Regions from separate parts of the Pseudoalteromonas sp. PAST1 genome, predicted to be linked through region 1. Evidence: predicted binding sites of a transcription regulator. Region 1 holds the regulator's gene; the other holds the start of a gene.
The links. The regulator NrdR, encoded in region 1, represses ribonucleotide reductase genes. The targets are predictions, from matches to a motif close to AAACACNANATNTNGTGTTT.
Positions count from the first base shown of each region.

Region 2: a site for NrdR is predicted at 2,833-2,852, ahead of nrdA (class 1a ribonucleoside-diphosphate reductase subunit alpha). Genes of this name have one in related genera too.

Region 1 is NZ_JAKGBH010000019.1:17,713-28,541, reverse strand. Features, by position in the region: gene thrA (bifunctional aspartate kinase/homoserine dehydrogenase I) at 1-2,073, shown strand, start outside; gene thrB (homoserine kinase) at 2,083-3,009, shown strand; gene thrC (threonine synthase) at 3,028-4,311, shown strand; gene L1272_RS11055 (hypothetical protein) at 4,376-4,675, opposite strand; gene glyA (serine hydroxymethyltransferase) at 5,036-6,292, shown strand; gene nrdR (transcriptional regulator NrdR) at 6,399-6,848, shown strand; gene ribD (bifunctional diaminohydroxyphosphoribosylaminopyrimidine deaminase/5-amino-6-(5-phosphoribosylamino)uracil reductase RibD) at 6,851-7,990, shown strand; gene L1272_RS11035 (riboflavin synthase) at 7,995-8,648, shown strand; gene ribBA (bifunctional 3,4-dihydroxy-2-butanone-4-phosphate synthase/GTP cyclohydrolase II) at 8,691-9,806, shown strand; gene ribH (6,7-dimethyl-8-ribityllumazine synthase) at 9,912-10,376, shown strand; gene nusB (transcription antitermination factor NusB) at 10,392-10,802, shown strand.
Region 2 is NZ_JAKGBH010000034.1:3,688-14,516, reverse strand. Features, by position in the region: gene gyrA (DNA topoisomerase (ATP-hydrolyzing) subunit A) at 1-1,002, opposite strand, end outside; gene ubiG (bifunctional 2-polyprenyl-6-hydroxyphenol methylase/3-demethylubiquinol 3-O-methyltransferase UbiG) at 1,179-1,889, shown strand; gene L1272_RS15900 (HAD family hydrolase) at 1,889-2,563, shown strand; gene nrdA (class 1a ribonucleoside-diphosphate reductase subunit alpha) at 2,956-5,241, shown strand; gene nrdB (class Ia ribonucleoside-diphosphate reductase subunit beta) at 5,312-6,442, shown strand; gene yfaE (class I ribonucleotide reductase maintenance protein YfaE) at 6,442-6,714, shown strand; gene L1272_RS15880 (YaeQ family protein) at 6,711-7,238, opposite strand; gene L1272_RS15875 (TonB-dependent receptor) at 7,404-9,809, shown strand; gene glnS (glutamine--tRNA ligase) at 9,896-10,829, opposite strand, start outside.

The DNA of each region.
Region 1 (10,829 bases):
AGTTTTGGTGAGCGCGTTAGTGTTGCCTTGATGGAGTGTATGCTTAACGAAAGTAATGCTCGTTATTTAGAAGCAACAGACTGTATAGCTTCAGTGGGTGGCTACATTGATGCTGAAGCTGACTTGGCCGAAAGTAAGTTACGTTTTCAAGCTGCATTAAAAGCGGCACCGAGCACAATTTATATCATGCCGGGTTTCACTGCTGCCAATGAGCAGGGGGAACTAACAACACTTGGTCGCAATGGTTCAGATTACTCAGCAGCTATTGCGGCAGCATGCCTAGAAGCTGATGTATGCCAGATCTGGACTGATGTTGACGGTGTTTACAATGCTGACCCGCGTTATATCAAAAAAGCATCTAAGGTTGATTCGTTATCTTATAAAGAAGCAATGGAGCTGTCTTACTTTGGTGCGAAAGTATTACACCCGAAAACGATTTTACCTTGTGCTAAAGCAGGCGTGCCGTGCGAGATCAAAAATACTCATAACCCACGTGCAGAAGGTTCAGTGATTAGTAACGACAGTGTGTCGAACGAGCCTGTTAAAGCGCTATCAAGTTTACAAAACCTCGCTATGTTAACGGTGTCTGGCCCAGGTATGAAAGGCAAAGTGGGTATGGCATCAAAAGTATTTAATGCATTGGCGCATGACAATGTGTCAATTGTACTAATCACACAATCTTCGTGTGAATTTAGTATCAGTTTCTGTGTGCATGAGAGCGACCTATCACTTGCTCTAGAAGCATTACAAACTGCTTTCGAATTAGAATCACAAGCCGGTTTAATCGAACCAGTTCAAGTACAGCGTAACCTTGCGATTGTAACCCTAGTTGGTGATAACATGCGTGCGCACAAAGGCTTAGCAGCTAAGTTCTTTGCTTCATTAGCTCAAGCGCAGGTTAACATTGTTGCTATTGCACAAGACTCGACTGAGAGTGCTATTTCAGCGGTTATCGATGGTGAACTATGCAACGACGCAGTGAAAGTGTGCCATGAGAACTTCTTTACTCACATTCCTTCAATCGATGTGTTTTTACTTGGCTGTGGCTTAGTAGGTCAAGAACTTATCCAGCAGTTAAAGCGTCAACAAGCATGGCTTGAAAAACGTAATATTAAACTGAACTTGTACGGTGTTGCTAATTCAAGGCAGCTTTATCTAGATAGCGAAGGCATTGCTTTTGATGGTTGGCAAGACAAATTAGCCGTGTCAGAGCAGGCATTTGATTTAAATTTGGTCGAGCAATTTGTTAAACAAAACCATTTAATTAACCCTGTGATCGTAGATTGTAGCTCAGCCGATAAGCTTGCTGGGCAATATGTTGATTTCTTGAATGCCGGTTTCCACGTTGTTGCGGCAAACAAAAAGGCCAATACTAGCTCGTATGCTTACTACCAAGATTTAGTTGCAGCGACACAGAAGAATAATCGTAAGTTTTTATACGAAACAAACGTAGGTGCAGGCTTACCAGTACTTGATAACCTGAAATCACTCTTTGGTGCCGGTGATGAACTTATTAAGTTCAGCGGTATCTTGTCGGGTTCATTATCGTATATGTTTGGTGCGCTACAAGATGGTTTATCACTTAGCGAAGCCACGTTAAAAGCAAAAGAAAGTGGTTTTACAGAACCAGATCCGCGTGATGATTTATCAGGTACTGATGTTGCCCGAAAGCTTCTGATCATTGCTCGTGAATCGGGTCTTGAGTTAGAACTTAGCGATATCGAAGTTGAATCAGTTTTACCAAAAGGGTTTGCAGAAGATGATTCTGTAGCAGATTTCATGGCAAAACTACCATCACTTGATGCACAGTTTAACGACCGTATACAAAGTGCTGCAAGCGAAGGTAAAGTACTTCGTTATGTGGGTACTATTGAAAACGGTCAATGTAAAGTAGGCATTGAAGCCGTAGATAGTAACCATGCTCTTTATGATATCCGTGACGGTGAAAATGCACTGGCCATCTTAAGTCAATATTATCAACCTCGTCCGTTTGTTATTCGTGGTTATGGCGCAGGTGCTGAAGTAACGGCTGCTGGTGTATTTGCCGACATTTTAAAAACGTTAACACGTTAGGAGCTGGTCATGATCCGTGTATATGCACCCGCTTCAATCGGGAATTTTGCTGTAGGCTTTGATGCGTTAGGTGCTGCGCTAGCACCAATCGATGGCACCTTATTAGGCGATGTTGTAGAGGTGAGTGCCGCTGAGCAAGATACTTTTGTCTGCTCTGGCGACTATGCCCATAAACTGCCTGCTAATGCTGAAGAAAACTTGGCTTATCAATGTTTAATTCATTTTAAAGAACACGTTGCACCGACTATGCCAGCGGTAAAACTTGAGCTTAAAAAGAACCTACCAATTGGTTCAGGTTTAGGTTCGAGTGCCTGTTCTGTGGTGGCTGCGTTTGCAGCCCTTGATAAGTTCGCTGAAACCAACTTATCTCAAGAGCAACTTATCGAGTTGATGGCTGATTTTGAAGCCATTGTTAGTGGCGGTCGTCATTACGATAACATCACACCCTGTTATTTAGGTGGCTTGCAATTAACTGGTGAACTCATTCCGAACAAGTCAATTTCGTTACCTGTTGATAATCAATGGTATTACGTAGCGGCTTTTCCGGGATTTTCACTGAATACCGCAAAAGCGCGTTCGGTCTTGCCAACGCAATTATCAATGCACGACAGTGTTGAGTTCGCACAGCGACTTTCTGCATTTAGCAGCTTATTGCTTACAGGTCGCTTTGACGCAGCGCTTTCCATTATGAGTGATGAAATCGCTGAGCCACATCGCGCACCGCTCATTCAAGGCTTTGCCGAAGCAAAGAGTGCCTTGCCAGAGCTTGGTGCAGAGATTGTCAGCATTTCTGGTGCGGGCCCAACATTATTTACCGTGTGTAAGAGCCTGGAAGCTGCTAAGCAGTGTGCAGCTTGGCTGAATGATAATTACATCAATGAGCAGGGCTTCTGCCACATCTGCCAACTTGATCAGCTTGGCACACGACAGCTTTAAAGAATTTAAGGAATAAACATGCAATTACATAATTTAAAAGATGAAACACAACAGGTGTCGTTTGTTGAAGCGGTAAAAACTGGTTTAGGGCGTAATCAAGGTGTATTCTTCCCTAATAGCCTTACACCAATTCAAGACATTGATAAGTTACTTGATTTAGACTTTGTGAGCCGTAGCAGAAAGATTTTATCGCACCTGATTGGTGACGAGCTTCCTGCCGATACCGTTGCACAGATGGTGCAAAATGCGTTTAACTTTGATGTGAAATTAGTTGAAGTAGAAAAAGATATTTATTGCCTTGAATTATTTCATGGCCCAACGCTTGCGTTTAAAGACTTTGGTGGCCGTTTTATGGCTGAGTGTCTTGCGCAATTTAATCAGGGTGAAAAAGTCACGATTTTAACGGCTACATCAGGCGATACAGGGGCTGCAGTTGCCCATGCATTTTATAATAAGCCAAATATCGATGTCGTGATCTTATACCCGAAAGGTAAAATTTCATTAGCGCAGCAAAAGCTATTCACAACGTTAGGCAACAACATTCACTGCTATGCGGTTGATGGTAGCTTTGATGATTGTCAAAGCATGGTAAAACAGGCGTTTTTAGATGATGAAGTGAAACAAAAGCTTGGTCTGAATTCAGCAAATTCAATTAATATCAGCCGTTTAGTTGCACAGGTTTGCTATTACTTTGAAGCGATTGCTCAATTACCAAAAGAGCAGCGTAGTAAAGCGCATATCTCAGTTCCAAGTGGTAACTTTGGTAATGTGTGTGCCGCGATGATCGGTGCTGTGCTTGGTATGCCAGTAGCGAAATTAAGCGCTACAACTAACCAAAACGACACGGTGCCACGTTTTTTACAAAATAAAGAGTGGGCACCGAATGATACGCTTGAGTCACTATCGAACGCGATGGATGTAAGTAAACCGAATAACTGGCCGCGTGTTCAGTTTATGTTGGATAACGAATGGTTTAGTTATAATGACTTTTATTCAAGCTGTGTTGGTGAAGAAGAAACAAAAGAAGTGATGAAAAAAATTCATCAAACCGGTTACATCGCAGAGCCTCATACTGCAATTGCTTATCAGGGCTTGAAAGAAAATCTAGCTGATGGCAGTGCAGGTATCTTTTTAGCGACTGCACACCCAGCTAAATTCAAAGACAGCGTAGAGCAAATTTTAGACATCGAATTGCCTATGCCGAAACCACTAGCAGATGCATTAGCAAAACAGTGTTTAGCTGAAGATATTAAGTTTGATTATCAATTGCTTCGCACTGAGCTGTTTAATAAATTAGCTTAGTGCTTAATAAAGGTATAAAGAGTGGCTAAGCCGCTCTTTTTAATGCAGCCTTTTAATGAAGCCTTTAATGAAGTAACGAATGACTATGTCGGTTTAAAACCCGCATGATAAGAATGACCCCGGCCGAAATACACAGCAAAATACTGATCATCGAGACGAGTTCACTGTGCGTCCATTGCATCAAGGTGAAAGCCGAAATAAAAATGATAAAGGGTTTAAATTCATAGTAATAGCGACGTTTTTTTTGTTTAACACGCTGGCTTGAATGATCGGTTCTTCTGGCTTCTGAACGCATCCGCCAAATATTAGCACCTAATAAAAATAAGATTACACCTATGAGAGTTGGCACATAATTATTTGCCAATGCGATACAGCTTATGCCAAGAAAAAAATATCCGTAGGGGACTAATTCGTATATTGGTTTAGCTAACATGTACTTATACCATCCTTGATATTGACTAGTCCAATAAGCTTAGTTTGTCCCTATAAAAACGCAATTTAATCGGGCGGTTTTTCGTTGAAATAACATTTTAAATATCTATGAAATATTTTAAATCTATAAATTTTTATTATGTATCAATAAAAAAATATCATTATTAAAACACTGTGAAATAAATTCAATCCCTGTTTAAATATGTTCATCTTTACAAGATAGGCAAAAGTGCGTTTTAAACGTACAATACAGCCTTCAAAAAACACCATACACGTTGCCTTAGGAGACCCCATGTTAGAACGTAGCATGAATATTTCGGATTTCGATCCAGAGTTATTTGCAGCCATCACTAAAGAGACGGCTCGTCAAGAAGAGCATATCGAACTGATCGCGTCTGAAAACTATTGTAGCCCACGCGTACTTGAAGCGCAGGGTTCTCAGCTTACCAACAAATACGCTGAAGGTTATCCAGGCAAACGTTACTATGGCGGTTGTGAGCATGTTGATGTTGTTGAGCAATTAGCAATTGACCGTGCAAACGAATTATTCGGCACAGATTACGCTAACGTTCAACCGCATGCGGGCTCACAAGCAAACGCAGCTGTTTTCCAAGCACTTCTTCAGCCGCACGATACAGTACTAGGTATGAGCTTAGCTCATGGCGGTCACTTAACTCACGGTTCACACGTTAACTTTTCTGGTAAAACGTACAATGCAATTCAATACGGCCTAAACGACGAAACAGGCGAAATTGATTATGCTCAAGTTGAAGCGCTTGCATTAGAGCACAAGCCAAAAATGATCATCGCTGGTTTCTCTGCATACTCAGGCGTTGTTGACTGGGCTAAATTCCGTGAAATCGCTGATAAAGTTGGCGCATACTTATTCGTAGATATGGCTCACGTTGCTGGTCTTATCGCAGCGGGTGTATACCCAAGTCCAATCCCTCACGCACACGTTGTTACAACAACAACTCACAAAACATTAGCGGGTCCTCGTGGCGGTCTAATCGTTTCTGCATGTGGTGATGAAGAGATCTACAAAAAACTAAACAGCGCTGTATTCCCTGGCGGTCAAGGTGGTCCTTTATGCCACATCATCGCTGCTAAAGCGGTTGCTTTCAAAGAAGCTTTACAACCAGAATTCAAAGCGTACCAAGCACAAGTTGTTAAGAACGCTCAAGCTATGGTTAAAGTACTGCAAGAGCGTGGCTACAAAGTTGTTTCTGGTAAAACAGACAACCACTTATTCCTTCTAGACCTAATCGATAAAGATATCACAGGTAAAGATGCTGACGCTGCTCTGGGTAACGCTAACATCACTGTAAATAAAAACTCAGTACCAAACGACCCACGTTCACCGTTTGTAACGTCTGGTCTTCGTATTGGTTCTCCGGCTATTACTCGCCGTGGTTTCAAAGAAGCTGAGTCAAAAGAGCTTGCTGGCTGGATCTGTGACGTACTAGACAACATCAACGATGAGTCTGTTCAAGCAGAAGTAAAAGAGAAAGTTAAAGCTATCTGTAAAAAATTACCAGTTTACGCTTAATTACTGGTTAAACCGTAATTAAGATAACAATAGCGTTGTTTTTTGCTATCATAAAGGCCGCTTACTAAGCGGCCTTTTTGTTTTTTATAAACGGAACTAGAACCCTATGCATTGCCCTTTTTGCACCGCAAAAGATACTAAAGTAATTGATTCTAGACTTGTTGGCGGTGGTCACCAAGTGAGACGTCGACGTGAATGTAACGAATGCCATGAGCGCTTTACCACCTTTGAAGGCGCTGAACTTGTGATGCCAAGAGTCATCAAGCAAGACGGTAGCCGCGAACCATTTAACGAAGACAAGTTACTGAATGGCTTGCATCGCGCTTTAGAGAAACGCCCAGTGAGCACTGAGCAGGTCGACGAAGTCGTTAACATCATTAAATCTCAACTTCGTGCTACCGGTGAGCGTGAAATCTCTAGCCATTTAATTGGCGAATGCATCATGGAGTCGCTGAAAAAACTCGACAAAGTAGCCTATGTGCGCTTTGCATCGGTTTATCGTTCATTTGAAGACATTCGCGAGTTTGGAGAAGAAATCGCTCGTTTAGGTGATTAATCATGTCGTTTACAGAACTTGATACTGTTTACATGGCGCGTGCCATTGAGCTTGCTAAACACGGCCGTTTTACTACCACGCCAAACCCGAATGTTGGCTGTGTACTGGTTAAAGATGACGAAATAGTCGGTGAAGGGTTTCATCAAATCGCAGGGCAGGGCCATGCTGAAGTGAATGCGTTGGCTGTAGCTGGCGATAAAGCAAAGGGCGCCACTGCCTATGTCACTTTAGAGCCTTGTAGTCATTATGGACGCACTCCGCCTTGTGCCGAAGGTTTAAAAGCTGCGGGTGTAAGCAAGGTGATTGCTGCTATGGTTGACCCAAACCCTGCGGTAAGTGGTCGCGGCCTGCAGATATTAGCTGACGCTGGTATTAGTGTGGCATCTGGCTTACTTGAGCAACAAGCGCGCGATTTAAACAAAGGCTTTTTAAAGCGTATGGAAACTGGGTTGCCATATGTAACCTGTAAAATGGCGTGTAGTTTAGATGGTAAAACTGCGCTAAATAACGGTCAAAGTAAATGGATAACAGGCCCTCAAGCGCGCCAAGATGTGCAAGCATTTCGTGCGCAAAGCTGCGCTATCTTAACCGGTGCAGACACCGTTATTACTGATAATGCAAAACTTAATGTCCGTGTTGATGAGTTGCCATTTACCATGCCAACCTCGTTGCCTTTGCGCCAACCAACCCGAATCATTATTGACTCACAAAACAGGTTAACGCCTGAGCTTGCGTTATTCAGCATCGAGAGCCCGGTAATAATTTTTACCACTTCGCTTGATAATCACACCAAGTGGCCTCACTTTGTTAAACACGAAGTGGTGCCAGCAGTTAACAATAAAGTTGATTTATCGGCGGTTTTAAAGCGTCTTGCTGAACTGCAATTTAATCATATTTGGCTCGAAGCGGGGGCAACCCTTGCTGGGGTGTTTGCCGAGCAAGATTTAATTGACGAATATATTGTTTATATTGCCCCTAAGTTAGTAGGTGATATGGGCAAAAGCTTACTAAACTTTGCAGAAGTCACCATGATGAGTGATATCACTGAACTGACCTTTACTGACACAGTGATGATTGGCGACGATATTCGCTTAACAGCGACAAAAGCAAAGCAAGCCTCAAAAATTGAAAATAAAGAGTAGCACTATGTTTACTGGAATTATTGAAGCAACAGGTAAAATTGTTGAACTAACACAAAAGCAAGGCGATCTAGCTATTCGTATTCAAAGCGCTAATTTGGATATGGAAGACGTCAAGCTCGGTGACAGTATTGCCACCAATGGTGTGTGTTTAACGGTTGTCGCTAAACATAGCGATGGTTTTAGTGCTGACTTATCAAACGAAACAATTAGCTTAACTGGGTTTGCACATTATAAAAAAGGGCAAACAGTTAACCTCGAAAAAGCTATGCAACCGGTTTCTCGCCTAGGTGGGCACTTAGTGTCAGGCCATGTTGATGGTATTGCTACTGTCGAAAGTATTAGTCCTAATGCTCGTGCAACTGAGTATTGGTTAAGTACTGACAATGATTTAATGAAGTACATTCCGTACAAAGGCTCGGTGTGTATTGATGGCATTAGCCTAACCGTCAACGAGGTTGAGCAAAATCGCTTTAAGCTAACGATTGTTCCACATACTGCTGAGCAAACAACGATTGCAGAATTTCAGGTGGGTACTCAGGTGAACTTAGAAGTTGACCAGATTGCTCGCTATTTAGAGCGCCTAATTAAAGGGGCTGAACAACCTTCCCGTTCAGACATATCAATGAGCTTGCTCGCACAAGCTGGCTTTATTAAATAAGCAAAGATACGTCACTATTAATCATACTCTCATGGGCACATTATGAATTTACACAGCGCGCAAGAAATTATCGATGACATTAAAGCCGGTAAAATGGTTATTTTAATGGACGATGAAGACCGAGAAAATGAAGGCGATTTAATTATCGCGGCAGAACATATCAGTGCTGATGCCATCAACTTTATGGCAACACACGGCCGTGGTTTAATTTGTTTAACAATGACACAAGAGCGTTGTCAGCAGTTAGAATTACCACTGATGGTTAAAAATAACGGTGCAGCTTTTTCAACTAACTTCACTATGTCGATTGAAGCGGCAAAAGGCGTAACTACAGGTATTTCAGCAGCCGACCGCGCACGTACCGTACAAGCCGCAATCGCTAAAGGTGCCGTACCGAGCGATATCGTACAGCCAGGGCATATTTTCCCAATTATGGCGCAGCCTGGTGGCGTGTTAACACGTGCTGGTCATACTGAAGCGGGTTGTGATTTAGCACGTTTAGCAGGTCTTGAACCTTCATCTGTGATTGTTGAAATTCTAAATGCAGATGGCACTATGGCCCGTCGCCCAGATCTTGAAGTATTTGCTAAAGAGCATGACTTAAAGATTGGCACTATTGCAGATTTAATCGAATACCGAAACCTAAACGAAACCACCATTGAGCGTGTTGCTAAATGTAAACTACCAACGGATCATGGTGAGTTTGATTTAGTGACCTACAAAGACACCATTGATGGTCAGCTTCACTATGTTTTACAAAAAGGTGAAGTATCGAAAGATGAGCCAACGTTAGTACGAGTTCACTTACAAAGCACCTTTAACGATATTCTATTATCAGATAGAAGTGCTGATCGTAGCTGGGGCTTATCAGATGCTATGGCTTATATCGCTGAGCATAACGGCGTGCTGGTTATTTTAGGTAAACAAGAATCAACTGAAGATTTAGAAGCAACCGTTAAAGCCTTTGCCGCTGAAGATGCGGGCGAAAATGTCAGTCATCGTAAATTCCAAGGTACCTCGCGTACTGTGGGTGTTGGTTCGCAAATTTTGGCTGATTTAGGTATTGAAAAGATGCGCTTAATGAGCCGTCCTAAGAAGTACCACGCGCTATCTGGTTTCCACTTAGAAGTGGTTGACTATGTTGAGCCTCGCTCTTAATTTGGGAAAATAGATTTACTAGGCTACTTTTATATTTTTGTGGTATTATGCGCCGTAATTTTTGCGCAATCGCAACCGCTTAAACTTATTTTTTAGGGTTATTAAATGAAAATTATTGAAGGTAACAAATACGCACCGGGCAAAAAATTTGCCATTGTCATTTCTCGCTTTAATGACTTTATTGGTAGCAGCCTATTAGCAGGTGCTGTTGATGAGCTTAAGCGCACAGGTGGTGTTTCTGAAGACGACATTACTGTTGTTTACGTACCAGGTGCCGTTGAATTACCTTTAGCAGCGAAACGCGTTGCAGCAAAGAAAGAACACGATGCAATCATCGCTCTAGGTGTCGTGATCAGAGGTGGTACGCCACACTTTGATTTAGTCGCTGGCGAATCAAACAAAGGTCTTGCACAAGTATCTCTTGAGTACGATATCCCGGTTGCATTTGGCGTATTAACCACTGAAAGTATTGAGCAAGCAATTGAGCGCGCAGGTACCAAAATGGGTAACAAAGGCGGCGAAGCTGCTTTAGGTGCGCTTGAAATGGTTAATGTGTTAGACAAAATTTAAGTTTAAGGAATCTCTGTGAAACCAGCAGCAAGACGTAAAGCACGTATCTTAGCACTTCAAGCCGTATACTCTTGGCAGTTAAGCGGCAACCCAATTGCTGATATTGAACAGCAAATGTTAATTGAAAATGATGTGACTAAGATCGACGTCGAATATTTCAAAGACCTAGCACGCGGTGTTGTTGTTAACTGTAAGCAATTAGATGAAATCGTTGCACCACATTTAGCACGCCCAGCTGATGAGTTAGACATGGTCGAAAAAGCAATTTTACGTCTGTCTGGCTATGAGCTGAAATTCCGTGAAGACGTACCTTACAAAGTGGCAATCAATGAAGGCATTGAGCTTGCTAAGATGTTTGGTGCTGAAGACAGCCATAAATTTGTCAACGGTGTACTTGATAAAGCAGTGAAAGAACTGCGTAAGTAAGTAACCCCGTAAAGGAGAGCCGGCTTG
Region 2 (10,829 bases), on a different contig from region 1:
CATGTTCATACCAAACACAGTTTGTAACTGAGTTTGTGCATAAAGGTTGTTTAAGATTACTTCACCAACATCACCACGTTTGATTTCGATAACGATACGCATACCGTCTTTATCTGATTCGTCACGTAGTGCACTAATACCTTCAATCTTCTTATCTTTAACAAGCTCTGCGATCTTTTCGATTAGGCGTGCTTTGTTAACTTGATAAGGGATTTCGTGAACGATGATTGTTTCACGACCGGTTTTTTCGTCAACTTCGATTTCAGCACGAGCACGGATATATACCTTACCACGACCTGTTAGGTACGCTTGCTCAATGCCTTTTTTACCATTGATAATCGCCGCAGTCGGGAAATCTGGACCTGGGATATATTCAATAAGGTCAGCAATTGACATATCAGGGTTTTGAATAAGCGCTAAACAGCCATTGATAACTTCTGTTAAGTTATGAGGTGGAATGTTCGTTGCCATACCAACCGCGATACCTGAAGAACCGTTTACTAGTAAGTTAGGTACTTTTGTAGGTAATACGTCAGGAATTTGCTCAGTACCGTCGTAGTTAGGTACGTAATCAACCGTTTCTTTTTCTAAATCAGCTAATAATTCATGTGACATTTTCGCCATACGGACTTCCGTATAACGCATTGCTGCCGCAGAGTCACCGTCAACAGAACCAAAGTTACCTTGGCCGTCAACAAGCATATAGCGTAATGAGAAAGGCTGCGCCATACGAACGATGGTGTCATATACCGCGCTGTCGCCATGTGGGTGGTACTTACCGATTACATCACCAACAACACGTGCTGATTTCTTGTAAGGTTTATTCCAATCATTATTGAGTTCGTTCATTGCGAATAAAACGCGGCGGTGAACTGGCTTTAAGCCGTCGCGTACGTCTGGCAATGCACGTCCTACGATTACACTCATCGCGTAATCAAGGTAGGAGTTTTTTAATTCATCTTCAATATTGACTGGCAGAATTTCATTGGCGAGATCAGTCATTTGATTTCACATTCCTTCAGTATTGACTCATTAAGAGGCAAACCGCCGTCTTAAGAGCTTTAGTTATTATTTCCAGACCATGCTATCACAATTTATTTAGATTTACAGGCGCTAAATCTTTGCGATTTATTAATTTCCCCCTATATAATGGCCTCAGATTAACGAGGAAGTTTTTTATGACCGAGCATCAAAATGTAGATAATGCAGAAATTGCAAAGTTTGAAGCCATCGCAGAACGTTGGTGGGACCGCGACGGAGAGTTCAAACCCCTTCATGAAATAAATCCTCTTCGCTTGGATTTTGTCGCTGATAAAGTAGGCGGCTTATTTGATAAGGAAACCTTAGATGTTGGCTGTGGTGGCGGCATCTTAAGTGAAAGTATGGCGCGTATGGGCGCTAAAGTAACCGGTATCGATATGGGCCAAGAGCCACTTACCGTTGCTAAGTTACATAGTTTAGAAACAGGCGTACCTGTTGATTATATAAAAGTACCTGCAGAGCAATTCGCTGCTGAGCACCCTGCTCGCTTTGATGTAGTGACTTGTATGGAAATGCTTGAGCATGTTCCAGACCCTGCTTCTATTATTCGTGCTGTAGCAGACCTTGCTAAACCGGGCGCTGATGTGTTCTTTTCAACATTAAATAAAACACCAAAAGCCTACTTGTTTGCTATTGTCGGTGCTGAAAAGCTTTTAAAAATGGTGCCTGAAGGTACGCATGACCATAAAAAGTTTATCAAACCTGCGCAGCTTATTGCATGGGCAGAAGAAGCAGGATTAAAAGTACGCGCCAGTACCGGTCTTCACTATAACCCGTTTTCTAAGCAGTACAGCTTAAATGATGATGTAAGTGTTAATTACATCCTGCACTTTGAGAAACTAGCCTAATGAGTGGTGTGCAAACACCCTCTATCGATTTTGATGCGTTTATCTTTGATTTAGATGGCACACTACTCGATACCGCGGATGACTTAGGTGGTGCATTAAACCGCGTGTTAGCAGACGCCAATGTGGCGCCTGTTGCTGAGCATGTTTATCGCCCTGCTGCGTCTAACGGTGCAAAAGCATTATTAGAAGTAGGGTTTGGGGATAAATGGCCCGAACTTGAACAACTCGCCTTGCGCCAGCAGCTTCTTGACTATTACGCCGAAGATATTGCTGTGCACAGTAAATGCTTCAACGGCATCGAACAGCTTTTAATTGCACTTGAGCAAAACAATATTAAGTGGGGCATTATGACTAATAAGCCCGGCTTTTTAACTGAGCCCTTAGTGCAGGCTATTCCCTCCTTGCGTGATGCGAAGGCAGTTGTGAGTGGCGATACATTAGCTGTGTCAAAACCATCACCGGATCCACTATTACACACTGCTGAGATCTTAGATGTTGATCCGAGCCGTTGTTTATACATCGGTGATGCTGAACGTGATATTCAAGCTGCAAAAGCGGCCAATATGTACAGCGCAACAGCGTTATGGGGTTATATACCCAGTATAGACGCTGCACTTGGCTGGCAAGCGGATTTCAATTGGCAAACGCCGATTGATGGTTTAAACCATATATAGTGTTATTTGATAATTGAAACACCATATATTGTGATTTGATTTACTTTTGAGCATTCATTGATGATAAAAAAATCAGTCAAAATTTATTTTTCAAAACGGTAAATTTTCTGGATCTTTTGTTGATTTCTACAAATTTCGTCGTCTATGAATGTTCAAAGGTTAATGGTTACTAACACAATGCGCTTATCCAATAGTTATCCACAAATTGGGGCAATTCTATCCCTTGCAAAACAACTCAGACCACACTATCTTGTGATCTGCAATTTAAACAACACCAGATATTGTGGCTAAATGTTATTCAATTAGTTTATCTTGGTGTTGAATAATAATAATTACATTAAAGAATACCTTTGTCTTACAACTAAAATTTCCCAAGGAATACAGGCAAAACTATGAACCAACAGCTATCTGTAAGCAAACGTGACGGCCGTAAAGAGTCACTTGATCTAGATAAGATCCATCGCGTGATCGCTTGGGCCGCAGAAGGTCTAGAGAATGTGTCTGTCTCACAAGTTGAATTAAAATCACACATTCAATTTTATGACGGCATTCGTACCGATGACATTCATGAAACAATCATCAAAGCTGCAGCTGATCAGATCTCTAAAGATACGCCTGATTACCAATACCTCGCTGCTCGCTTAGCTGTATTCCATTTACGTAAAAAAGCATATGGTCAATTTGAGCCGCCGCGCTTATACGATCACATCACCAAATTAGTTGAAGACAAGCGTTATGATCAACACCTACTTGTTGATTATACCGAGCAAGAAATTGACGAGTTAGATGCTTACATCGATCACAACCGTGACTTAAACTTCAGCTACGCTGCTGTAAAGCAACTTGAAGGTAAGTATTTAGTTCAAAACCGTGTTACTGGTGAAATCTACGAAAGTGCACAGTTTTTATATATCTTAGTGGCTGCAAGCTTATTCTCTGATTATCCAAAAGAGACACGCCTTGATTACATCAAGCGTTTTTATGATGCAGTATCTACATTCAAAATTTCATTACCGACACCTATCATGGCAGGTGTACGTACCCCTACACGTCAGTTCAGCTCATGTGTACTTATTGAATGTGGTGATAGCCTAGATTCTATTAATGCAACATCGTCTGCGATTGTTAAATATGTTTCGCAACGTGCAGGTATTGGTATTAATGCCGGTCGCATCCGTGCCCTTGGTAGCCCTATTCGTAACGGCGAAGCGTACCATACAGGTTGTATTCCGTTTTATAAGCACTTCCAAACAGCAGTTAAGAGCTGTTCACAAGGTGGTGTTCGTGGCGGCGCAGCAACGCTGTTCTACCCACTTTGGCACTTAGAAGTTGAAAACCTACTTGTTCTTAAGAACAACCGTGGTGTTGATGATAACCGTGTACGTCACCTTGACTACGGTGTGCAGTTCAACAAATTAATGTATAGCCGTTTAATCAAAGACGATTACATCACATTATTTAGCCCATCAGATGTACCGGGTCTATACGATGCGTTCTTTGAAGATCAAGCAAAGTTTGATGAGCTATACATCAAATACGAGCAAGACGAGTCAATTCGTAAAAAACGTATTAAGGCGATTGAGTTATTCTCAATGTTTGCACAAGAGCGTGCCAGCACAGGTCGTATCTACTTGCAAAACGTTGACCACTGTAATACGCACAGCCCGTTCATCTCGACTGTGGCACCAATTCGTCAATCCAACTTATGTTTAGAAATTGCATTACCAACTAAGCCACTTAGCAATGTAATGGATGAAGAAGGTGAAATTGCACTTTGTACGCTGTCGGCGTTTAACTTAGGTGCAATTGAATCACTTGATGAATTAGAAGAGCTTGCTGAACTTGCAGTACGTGCCCTTGATAACTTACTTGATTTCCAAGACTACCCTGTTCCTGCGGCTAAAAACGCGACTATGGGTCGTCGTACGCTAGGTATTGGTGTTATTAACTACGCGTACTACTTAGCGAAAAATGGTAAGCGTTACTCAGATGGCAGCGCAAATGCCCTAACTCACAAGACATTTGAAGCAATTCAATATTACCTAATGAAAGCATCAAATGAGTTAGCGAAAGAACGTGGTGCGTGTCCTAAATTTAACGAGACAACGTATTCTCAAGGCATTATGCCAACAGATACTTACAAACGTGACCTAGATCAGTTCTGTGATGAGCCTCTTCACTTAGATTGGGATTCATTACGCGAGAGCATTAAAGAGCACGGTATGCGTAACTCAACGCTATCTGCCCTTATGCCTTCAGAGACATCATCGCAAATCTCTAACGCAACAAATGGTATCGAGCCACCACGTGGTCATATCAGCGTTAAAGCAAGTAAAGATGGTATCTTAAAGCAAGTAGTGCCAGATTATGAGAATCTGAAAGATAACTACGAGCTACTGTGGGATATTCCTTCAAACGATGGTTACCTACAACTGGTTGGTATTATGCAAAAATTCGTTGACCAAACGATCTCTGCAAACACTAACTATGATCCATCTAAGTACGAAGGCGGTAAAGTACCTATGAAGGTGCTATTAAAAGACCTACTGACTGCGTATAAACTTGGTGTTAAAACCCTGTACTATCACAACACACGTGATGGTGCATCAGACTCTCAAGATGAGTTAACACCAGAGGTAGAAGATGACGGTTGTGCAGGCGGCGCTTGTAAAATCTAATTAAATTAATAACATAACAAAAGCGGGCTCATTAGCCCGCTTTGTCCTGACTGTTTTTTGAGAAATCACTATGTCATATACAACTTTTAGCCGAAATCATAATAACCAATTACAAGAACCGATGTTTTTCGGCCAAACGGTAAACGTGTCACGTTACGACCAACAAAAGTACCCTATCTTCGAAAAGCTAATCGAAAAGCAACTTTCGTTCTTTTGGCGTCCGGAAGAAGTTGATGTAAGTAAAGACCGTCTTGACTTCCAAGCGTTACCAGAACACGAAAAGCACATATTTTTAAGCAACTTAAAATATCAAACGCTTCTTGATAGTGTACAAGGCCGTTCACCTAACGTTGCGTTATTACCTATTGTGTCTATTCCTGAGTTAGAAACTTGGATTGAAACATGGGCGTTCAGTGAAACCATTCATAGCCGTTCATACACGCACATTATTCGTAACGTTACGCAATCTCCTGAACTTATCTTTGACGATATTGTAAGCAACGAGAAGATCAGTGAGCGTGCTGATGCGGTAACTAAGTACTACGATGATTTAATTAACATGATTTCTGTTTACAACCTATATGGTGAAGGTAAACATGTGATCAACGGTGAAGAAGTTAAAGTCAGTTTATTTGACCTTAAAAAGCAACTTTACCTAGCAATGATGTCGGTTAACATCTTAGAAGCGATTCGTTTCTATGTAAGCTTTGCTTGTTCATTTGCTTTCGCTGAGCGTGAATTGATGGAAGGTAATGCAAAAATCATCAAGCTAATCGCCCGTGATGAAGCGCTACACTTATCTGGCACACAGCACATCTTGAACATTATGCAAGAAGGTAAAGACGACCCAGAAATGGCAATCGTTGCAGCACAATGTCGTGAAGAAGCAATTCAGATGTTTGTTGAAGCAGCAGAACAAGAAAAAGATTGGGCAGAATACCTGTTCAAAGATGGTTCTATGATTGGTCTTAACAAAGATATCTTATGCCAATACGTTGAATACATCACTAATGCACGTATGACTGCGGTAGGCCTACCTGCACAGTTCGAAAGTAAGAGTAACCCTATTCCGTGGATCAACTCTTGGTTAGTATCAGACAATGTTCAAGTTGCCCCACAAGAAGCTGAAATCAGCTCTTACCTTGTTGGTCAAATTGACTCTCAAGTTGATGCATCTGACTTTGGTGATTTCGACCTGTAATGAGCTCAAACACCACTGCAGAGGTTATCCTTGCAGGAACAGACAGCCAGAATCTTGAATTTGATTCTGGCTGTTCATCTCTCCTTGAATGCCTAGAACAACACAAAATAGATGTCCCCTACCAATGCCGTGAAGGTTATTGTGGCGCATGCCGTGCAAAATTAGTCGAAGGTGATGTGAGCTACAATCAAGAGCCGCTTGCGTTCGTTCGAACAGGCGAAGTATTGCTGTGTTGTAGTAAACCCAATGGCAAGGTAAAAATTGAGCTTTAATGCCAAATAAGCTTACTCGTTTGGTAGAAATTTTCTTTATCTGACACACTCACCATTTGCTGATCAATCGTAACATCCCACTGCAGATTTTTAGTTAGATGACTCGCTAATTCCTCAATAAAGCTGTTATCAAACGCAATTAAATGACCATTATTAATAAGTTCCAACTGGTGTTCATTTTCTTTAAGCCAGTCGTTGTTTAAGGTTGTCACGACCCACAGTTCATCAACCCGCTTCGCGATTTTATTAAGCTGCACAATATCCGGTTGGTCAACAGCAAGCCATGTTTGATAGTGGTCATCAAGCGCTTTTATTGACACATCCGGTTCAGCATGACTGAACCTTGCATTCAATATGGCTGTTTCGTTGTGTGAAAATAAGCAATAACTTAAAAGCTTGAGTACAAAGTGTTGATAGCTTTCACGACGGTCACAAGCAGTGGTAAACACCTCTTTGTGATTACGATGCTCTCTTAAATCAGCAATAGTAAAATTTGCTTTGAATACCCTATTTTTATCAGACATAAGATTCAGCCATCTCAGTGTAACAGTCTAAGTATAGTGTATGGTGATAAAATCGCGACTTAGGGTTAAGGTATAGGTAAAGTTATAGTATAACGTTATTGCGATTAATATTTTCAGCGTTATAATATAACGCAACACTCAACAACAAACTTAGAAGTAGTAATGATGAAACAAGTTTCAATTCTTTCTAGTGCTGTTGCCGCTGCGCTGTTTTCTCAATCAACAATGGCTGCTGTGATCACAGGTCAAGTATTAGATAAAAACCAACAACCTATCAGCAATGCTGAAATACATGTACACGGCAAATCACAAAGCGTTGTGACTGACAAACAAGGTCAGTTTAAAATTGATGTAGACAATAAAGGTCAGCTTCACATCAGTAAAAACAATTTCATCGATAAGCGTATTGCTATTAATGGCGAAGACCAAAATGTTGTGGTTACGCTTACACCAACCTCAGTTGAAACAGTTGTTGTTTATGCATCAGCGCTTCATAAAAATAGTCTTGAAATGATTTCGCCTGTGAATGTTTTAGCCGGTGATGAGTTAAAAGACAAAGCAAAACCGACATTAGGCGAAACACTAAAAGGTTTACCGGGCGTTAATGCTAGCTACTTTGGCCCAGTTTCATCAAGCCCAATTATTCGTGGTTTAGATGGTCCGCGTGTGAAGATCACCCAAAATGGCCTTGATAGCAGTGATGCATCTCGTATCGGCCCTGACCACGCAACATCAAATGACAGCCTAGCAGCAGAGCAAATCGAAGTACTTCGCGGCCCTGCTACTCTACTTTATGGCTCTGGCGCTATCGGTGGTGTGGTGAACGTTGTTGATAACCGTATTCCTACCGATAACATCGAGTCTTTAACCGGCGCTGCTCAATATACACACGATACAGTATCTAATACCAACACCTATGCTGCAAAACTTGAAACCGGTAACGATGGTTTCAACTTCCATTTTGACGGTACTAAGCGCAAAGGTCACGATTACGACACACCGAACTTTGAGCTTCCTGAGGAACATGAAGAGCATGAAGGTGAAGAACATGAAGAACACGAAACTGCTAATAGCGTAGAAAACACCTTTATTGATAGCCAAACAGTTAATTTTGGTACTAGTTACGTGGGCGATCATCTAACGCTAGGTGTGTCATACGGCCGCATCGAAACAGATTATGGTATTCCTGCTCATGAGCATCATCATCATGAAGAAGAGGAAGATCATGACGAACATGAAGGTGAAGAAGAGCACGAAGAATCAGTATTTGCACAGCTAGAGCAAGATCGCTGGCAAGGCTACATGAGCTATGCACTTCATGATAACTGGATTGAAAATATCTCACTACGCGTTGGCTACACAGACTACAAACACGCTGAAATTGAAGATGGTGCAGTGGGCACCGTGTTTACAAACAAAACAACCGAAGCACGTGCAACCGTTGAGCACAAGTTAGGCCTTTGGCACGGCATGGCTGGTTATCACTACACTGAGTCTGACTATGATGCAGATGGTGAAGAAGCATTTACGCCAGCAAGTGTCACTAAAACAAACGCGTTATTCGTTCTTGAAGAGCGCCAGTTTGGTGATGTGACCATTGAGCTAGGTGCACGCCTTGAAGATTATCAAATCGATTCTGCTGTAAGCATGGCTGAGCATCATCATGATCACGATCATGAAGAAGAAGAAGAGTACCATGACGAAGAAGAAGCTGAAATCATTAACTACAGTGAAGATTTCACAAACCTAAGCTTATCTGCAGGTGCAATTTGGCAATATCAAGAAGGCCAAAGTGTTGCTTTAAGTGTATCTCGTTCAGAACGTGCGCCGCTAAGTGCTGAATTACTTTCAAACGGTATTCATATCTCAACAGGTACTTACGAGCTAGGCCTTGGTTATCATATTGAAGATGGCGAAATTCATTTTGAGCCAGAAGATATCGAGCAAGAAACTGCAACGAACTTTGATCTAAGTTTCCGTCGTTTTATTGGTGACTTTGGTTACACAGTTAACTTCTTCTATAACGACATTGAAAACTACTACTTCCAGCAAAATACCGGTTTAGTTTTCGATGAAGAGCATGGCTTAGAATCTGCAGCTGATGCAGATGAAGATGCAATGGCGGTTTATCAATTCACAAGTAAAGATGCGAAATTATACGGTATTGAATTTGACGTACACTATCAAGTGACGCCAAATGCGCTAGTTAAAGTGTTTGGTGATTCAACAACGGCTAAGCTAAAAGATGATGAAGGTTATTTACCGCGTATTCCGGCTAATAAACTAGGTTCTGAATTACAGTACACAGTGTCTGATTGGAAGTTTAGCCTAACCGGTACTCATTATTTTGAGCAGTCTGACATTACTGCTTACGAGACAAAAACTGACGGTTATACCCTATTTGATGCATCAGCTAACTACCAACTTGACTTAGGTCCTGTTGATACACAGCTTTACATCAATGTTGACAACTTAACCGATGAACTTGGTTTCGTACACAGCTCATTCATTAAAGAAAAAGCACCACTACCTGGTCGTAACTTCAGCTTAGGTATTCGCGGTTATTTCTAATCGCTTTCAATAGTTATAAAAAAACCCTTTCACTTTTAAAGTGAAAGGGTTTTTTATTAAGCATAGAAACTTAACAAAATTAGGTATTAGCCCTTTTGTTCAATCTTTGCCCATGAATCACGAAGACCCACAGTTTGATTGAATACTAATGTTTCTGCTTTGCTATCACGACAGAAGTAACCTGTACGCTCAAACTGGAAGCCCTGCTCTGCTTGTGCATTTGCAAGTGACGGCTCAACTTTCGCATTTTCAAGAACCACAAGTGATTCAGGGTTTAGTGTTGCGTTAAAGTCTTCTGCTGCCGCTGGGTTTGGCACGTTAAATAAACGGTCGTATAAACGAACTTCAGCTGTGATAGATTCACTTGCTGATACCCAGTGAATTACACCTTTAACCTTACGGCCATCACTTGGGTTTTTACCCAAAGTTTCAGGATCGTAAGAGCAGAAGATAGTTGTAATTTCGCCGTTTTCGTCTTTTTCAACGCGCTCAGCTTTAATTACATACGCACCACGTAAACGTACTTCTTTATCAAGAACTAAACGCTTAAACTTATTGTTTGCTTCTTCACGGAAGTCTTCACGCTCGATATAAAGTTCACGAGTGAAAGGTACGTCACGGCGACCCATCTCTTCTTTATTCGGGTGATTTGCTACAGACAATGTTTCTACTTTATCTGCGTCATAGTTTTCGATAACAATCTTCACCGGATCAAGAACAGCCATTGCACGAGGTGCATGTTCATTTAGGTCTTCACGGATACAAGCTTCTAGCATGCCCATTTCAACCATGTTTTCTTGTTTAGTGATACCGATACGAGAACAGAACTCACGCACTGATGCAGGTGTATAACCACGACGACGTAGACCAGCAATCGTTGGCATACGTGGGTCATCCCAGCCTTCAACATGACCATTTACTACTAAGTCGTTTAATTTACGCTTAGACATAATGGTGTACTCAAGATTTAATCGTGAGAACTCGATTTGTTGCGGATGACACTCAAGGCTGATGTTATCT